Regions from separate parts of the Paenibacillus sp. FSL R7-277 genome, predicted to be linked through region 2. Evidence: riboswitches for the same ligand, from Rfam matches in the RefSeq annotation. Region 2 holds a riboswitch; the other holds the start of a gene.

The links. Region 2 has a riboswitch for glycine ahead of C173_RS04570 (amino acid permease). Riboswitches for the same ligand answer to the same signal wherever they lie in the genome.
Region 1: another riboswitch for glycine. It lies ahead of gcvT (glycine cleavage system aminomethyltransferase GcvT); the one in region 2 lies ahead of C173_RS04570 (amino acid permease).

Annotation. Positions count from the first base shown of each region.
Region 1 covers NZ_ASPX01000001.1:53,014-56,224, forward strand. Annotated here, with positions in the region: gene C173_RS00200 (OmpA/MotB family protein) at 1-438, shown strand, start outside; gene gcvH (glycine cleavage system protein GcvH) at 539-931, opposite strand; glycine riboswitch at 1,116-1,213, shown strand; glycine riboswitch at 1,217-1,317, shown strand; gene gcvT (glycine cleavage system aminomethyltransferase GcvT) at 1,399-2,523, shown strand; gene gcvPA (aminomethyl-transferring glycine dehydrogenase subunit GcvPA) at 2,520-3,211, shown strand, end outside.
Region 2 covers NZ_ASPX01000009.1:118,538-121,748, forward strand. Annotated here, with positions in the region: gene C173_RS04570 (amino acid permease) at 1-1,199, opposite strand, end outside; glycine riboswitch at 1,343-1,422, opposite strand; gene C173_RS04575 (DUF5643 domain-containing protein) at 1,586-2,545, opposite strand; gene C173_RS04580 (ABC transporter permease) at 2,766-3,211, shown strand, end outside.

The sequences.
Region 1 (3,211 bases), on a different contig from region 2:
ACCCAATACGTGGAGGAGAATAACCTGGGTGAGCAGATTTTTGTTGCCGATAAGCCGCAGGGCATTGCGATCACGCTCAGTGACCGCTTCCTGTTCGATGCGGGTAAGGCTGAGCTGAAATCGCCTGCACTCCCTGCACTGCGCCAGCTCTCCGGCCTGTTCCGCGGCATCGGCGCCACCATCAGCATCGAAGGCCACACCGACAATGTTCCCGTGACGCCAGGCTCAGTGTACAAAGACAACTGGGAGCTATCGGGCGCCCGGGCGCTGTCGGTCCTGCGCTTTTTTCTGGACAAAGAGGGGCTGAGCCCCGATACCTTCCAGTACGCGGGTTATGCCGATACCCGGCCTGCATATGATAATGCGACCACCGAAGGCAGACAGAAGAACCGCCGGGTCGAACTCATTGTTCTGCGCCAGCTGCAGGAGACGGAATAATATACAGACGCAAAAAGACAGACCTCTCACATTAGTAACATCTAATGTAATAAAGAGAGGTCTGCCGTATTAACATCCGCTTCCGCAAATAAGCTAACTTTTATTCCCCAACCAGTTCCTTGTACGCAGCCGCATCCAGCAGGCCGGTTACTGCCTCTGCGAACTCAGCATCAAGCTCCAGCTCAAAAATCCAACCGTCTCCGTAGGGCTGATCGTTGATCAGCTCCGGGCTGGCCTCCAGCGCATCGTTGATCTTGGTCACCTTACCGGATACGGGTGAATATAGCTCCGATACCGTCTTCACGGACTCAATACTGCCCACGCTGTCACCAGCGGAGATTGCCGCGCCGACTTCCGGGAATTCTACAAACACGATATCGCCGAGCAGATGCTGCGCATGATCCGTAATCCCTACACGTACTACGCGTCCCTCGCCCTGCTGCGCCCACTCATGCTCTTCGCTGTATAGCAGGTTGTCAAGCACTTCACTCATGTCCAAGCCGCCTCTTTTCCGTAATTGGAGTTCTAAATTTAGTTATAGCCTAAGTTATCGGCTTGCCTAATGTCAATATAACTGACAGTAAAATTAAATTTGTCAACTTTTTGACGTTTTTTGATTGACAGGGCGGAGGGTTACCCGGTTTAATGGAGTCAGTAGAAAAACATATGGTTTGCGAATGATGGCATAGGGAGAGACTGTCTCACAGGAAGACAGCGCCGAAGGAGTAAGCCCGGGATGGGTGAATCTCTCAGGCAAAAGGACCTTTGCCGGACGCATCTCTGGAGAGCATCCGGATGCCTGCGCCGCAGGCTTCACGGATCACCAACGGGGAAACCTGCGCTGCAATGCAGGGTAACTCTCAGGTACCAAGGACAGAGCGAAAGTCCATTTATGCATACGTGCATAATGGCTTTCGCCTGTCCTTTTTCGTATGTAATCAAAGCCAAGGGAGTGACGAGATGGAGTCTTTGAGAAGAACGCCTTTTTATGATCTCTATGCCGCGTATGCGGAGTCCAGATGTATTGATTTTGGCGGCTGGGAGCTGCCGGTTCAGTTCACAGGGATCGTGAAGGAGCATGAAGCCGTCCGCAATCAGGCCGGACTGTTCGATGTCTCCCACATGGGAGAATTCATGGTTACCGGAGAGGGCGCAGAAGCCTTCCTCCAGAGAATGACCACGAATGATGTCAGCCGCTTGGAAGACGGCGCGGCGCAGTATACGCTGATGCTCTATCCAAGCGGCGGAGTGGTGGACGATCTGCTCGTATACCGTCTGGGCGAGGAGCGTTACATGCTTGTCGTCAATGCGTCGAATATCGACAAGGACTTCCAGTGGCTGCAGGAGCATCTCACCGCTGAGTTCAGCGGGGTCACTCTGAACAATGTCTCGGATGAGACCCTGCTGCTTGCCTTGCAGGGACCGCTGGCTGAGACCATCCTTGCCAAAGTGACGGACGCTCCTCTAACGGAACTCAAGCCTTTTCACTTCATCGAACACGCCGAGGTCTGCGGCGTCAGCGTCCTGCTCTCCCGCTCCGGATATACCGGTGAGGATGGCTTCGAGCTGTACGCTCCTGCTGATACGGCGGCTACCCTCTGGAAGGGCCTGCTGGAAGCAGGCGCTCCGCATGGCCTGACTCCTGCCGGACTCGGCGCACGCGACACGCTGCGCTTCGAGGCCAAACTGCCGCTGTACGGCCAGGAGCTGTCGGCGGATATCACTCCACTCGAAGCCGGTGTCCAGTTCTTCGTGAAGTTGGATGCAGGCGACTTCATCGGCCGTGACGCCCTGCTGAAGCAGAAGGAAGCCGGTCTGCCCCGTCGTCTTGTGGGCCTGGAGATGATCGACCGTGGCATTCCCCGCTCCCACTATCCCGTATACGCGGATGGAGTGAAGATCGGTGAAGTAACGACAGGCACCCAGTCCCCGACCCTGAAGCGGAATCTCGGACTCGCCCTGCTGGATACTGCCTATACGGAGATCGGTACAGAGGTGTACGTAGAGATCCGCGGCAAGCAGCTCAAGGCTGCCGTCATCAAAGCCCCATTCTACAAAAGAAGCCAAGGAGTGAAGCCGCAATGAAGCACCGCTATCTGCCTATGACCGGGCAAGACCGCGCAGAAATGATGGAGACCGTAGGCATACAGTCCATCGATGAGCTGTTCGCCGATATTCCGCAGTCTGTCCGTTACCAGGGAACCCTGCCGATGTCCGGCGCCCTGGATGAGTACGCACTGCTTCGCCATATGAAGGGGCTCGCCGACAAGAATGCCGATTTCGACACCCACGCCAGCTTCCTCGGTGCCGGATTATACGATCACCACGTTCCGGTCGTCATCAACCATGTGATTTCCCGTTCGGAATTCTATACCGCCTATACCCCTTATCAGCCGGAGATCAGTCAGGGTGAGCTACAGGCGATCTTCGAATTCCAGTCCTATATCTGTGAACTGACCGGGATGAAGGTCGCCAATGCCAGTATGTATGACGGTGCAACGGCCCTGTCCGAAGCGGCTGTGCTGGCCGCAGGTGCCACCAAACGCAAGAAGCTGATTGTCTCCCGTACGGTTCACCCGGAAGCGCGTCAGGTGCTGCGTACCTCCGCCAACGCCTGGGGCCTGCAAATTGTAGAGATTGATTATGCTGACGGGGTAACTGATCTCGCCAAGCTGGCTGAAGCCATCGACAGCGATACGGCTGCCGTTCTGGTTCAGTCGCCCAACTTCTTCGGCGGTATTGAAGATCTGCGCCAGATCGAGCCGCTGATCCA
Region 2 (3,211 bases):
ACCGGGGTGAACGGCGCTTTAAATTTGGAAGCGGCATGTAAGTCCGGGCGGTTCCTTTTATACTTGATATGGCAGACCAGCACAACGCCCCAGACCCAGATGAAGCAAATGGCGCTGATCGTAGTCACGATGCCGAAGGCCTGACCCGGAATAAGCTTGCTGAGCAGTGCCCCGGCAGAGATCACCAGCGTGGAGAGGAATAAGGAATTCGCAGGCACATGATTCCGGTTCAGCTTGCCAAGCTGAGGCGAGGCCTGATTCCGTCTGCTCAGATTGTAGAGAATCCGGCTGGTCGAGAACATCCCGCTGTTGCAGGCGGAGGCTGCCGAGGTTAAGACCACGAAATTGATAATCCCCGCAGCAACCGGAATCCCGACCAGACTGAAGGTGCGCACGAACGGACTTTCAGCTGCGCTAAGCTGGGTCCAGGGATTAATGCACAGCAGCACGAAGAGCGCGCCGACATAGAAGAAGAGAATCCGCAGCGGAATTTTGTTGATCGCGGACGGGATGTTTTTCTCCGGATTAGCCGTCTCCGCTGCCGATACCCCCACCAGCTCCACGCCGACATAGGCGAATACCACCATCTGAAAAGAGAACAGGAAGCCCTTCACCCCGTTCGGGAACACGCCCCCGTGCTCCCAGAGATTGCTGACCGACACTGAGCCTGCATCTGTCTTGAACTGGGTCACAAGCAGGACAATCCCCAGGCCAATCAGAGCCAGAATCGTAACCACCTTGATCAGAGCAAACCAGAATTCGAGTTCGCCGAAGCTTTTGACCGTGAGCAGATTGAGTCCGAGCAGAATGATCAGGCAGATCACGGCCGGTACCCACTGCGGAATATCGAACCAGTACTGCACATAGACGCCCACCGCAATCACATCGGCCATCGCCGTCATAATCCAGCAGAACCAGTAGGTCCAGCCCGTAATGAAGGCCGCGCGCGGCCCCAGGTAGTCTTCCGCAATATCGGTAAAAGACTGATACCCCGCCTTCGAGAGCAGCAGCTCCCCGAGCGCACGCATCACGAAGAATACCGCCAGCCCCACGATCAGATACGTGAGCATGATGGAGGGCCCGGCCTGCTGAATGGCTTTGCCCGATCCCAGGAATAAACCTGTGCCAATCGTACCTCCGATAGCGATAAGCTGGACGTGCCGGTTTGCCAGCTCTCTTTTTAATTCTGTCTGTACCATACCTGTTTCCCCCTTAGTGTATATGACGCTGTCCTGCCGGGTAACGCAAAAAGGAGACTGGATATCATCCAATCTCCCGGTTCATAAGAAGTTCCAAATAAGCTTCTGCAGCAGCGGCTAATCCGCACGGCAAAAAACAAATTCGGTACTCTTCTGTCCTTTTGCCTGAGATTGTGAACCCTTCGGCGCTGCGGTTCCCCGCAGTCTCTCCAGAAGCTGCTCCTGCTGTAGTGTGATCCACAGCAATCATAGCTTGCTAATATTTAATTTTATGAAGCTGGCTTCATGTAAATATTTTTCAATTCTATGCACAGTCCAGACTTCTGTCAATATCATTTGTTACTCTCGTGGTCATCGCCGGGTGTCCTGCACTGCTTCATTGCACGTTATTTAACCGTAATTTTGGTTTCCAGGTCTTTATAATAAGTTTTAGCCCATTGGCCCTGCTTGTCTTTGAACATCTTCCCGCTGGCATCTTTGGAATACGTAAAAGGCTTAACGCTAATGGACTTCGGAACGGCTGGGAATGCACTATAGTTCTGTTCCTCGGTACCGCTTGTTTTAACCTTCTCAAACGGCTTGCCCCACGGCGAGACCACATTCCCCTTCTCATCCACAAGATCATATAGCATTCTTTCCGGGTTGTTCACTTTGGACTTGGCCGCTGCCGGAACTTCCCCCTTAAAGGTCACCTGCAGAGACATCGTTAACGCGGTCATCTGGAAGGAATTCACCGTATAATTGAATTTGTTGTTCTTCTTGGAGACGCCCGGCTTCAGGCTTAACAGGGTCCCCAGCTTGTTCACTTGAACTTTGAAAATAAACGGCTCCTTCACCCCGTTGGCGTATGCCTTCAGCGTCAGGTCGAATTTGTCCGGGATTTGCTGCTTCATCGCTCCCTTACTCAAATAGATCAAGGCTGTGTCCGTATCTTCCAAATTGGGAATGATGGAAGTATCAAACAGCAGCTTTTTCCCATTGATCAACACGTCCACATTCCTGGTCTGGTCCATGAAAGAACCGTTCTTGCCCACCGTCCCTCCCTCCTGCCGAATGCCTGCGACAAGCTCATTACTGTCATAGATCAGATCGGTTAGAGTCAGGGTCACCCCTTCCTGGGTCACGGCCTGATTCGGGGCAGCAGCAAGCCCTTTCTGGAAAATAGCCTTCAGAGTGGCGTTGTCGCTGATCGCAAACACGCTGCCAGCCTTAGCATCCTTATTGACATTGACTGCCGCCGCTACGGGTACAGTGAATCCCCCGCCGACAACTGTCCCTCCGAGTACAGCCGTTACTGCTGTTGCTATCATTGCTTTCTTCATCGTATTTAAGCTGATCGTGTACATAGTTTCTCTCCTTTGCTGATTAAGAATATACAGGTATAACGTTCCCTTGCTTCTATTTTGTGACAGGAGCGCAGAATAACATCTTACTTGCACAAAGTCATTTTTGAATAAACAGGGTCATTTGCAAGAGAGAATTCGGTTCATCCGCTCTACTATAATAAATTCATCCAGAACAAGTAGAGTGAGGTTAGAACTTATGGCAAATCCCGCACCACAAGCTATGAACACCAAGCTAGCGACACCGCCCCAGGGCCGTTTCGGCCGTCTGCTGCACAATATCGTGCGATACCGGGTGCTGCTGCTGATGCTGCTGCCCACCTCGATTATCTTTTTCATCAACTGCTATATTCCGATGTTCGGATTATTCATTGCCTTCAAGAACATCAACTACATTGACGGCATTATGGGCAGTCCTTGGGCCGGGCTCGACAACTTCCGGTTCCTGTTCGCCACCTCTGACGCCCTGCGCGTGACCATCAACACCGTAGGGTACAATGTGGTCTTCATTATCTCAGGACTCATCCTCTCGGTCTCACTGGCCATTGCGATCAATGAGGTGCGTAACAAGCTGGCTTCGAAGTTCTTCCAGACCGTCATGATTATGCCGAACTTCCTGTCCATGGTCGTGGTCAGCTTCATCGTCTATGCCTTCCTGCACCCGGAGTA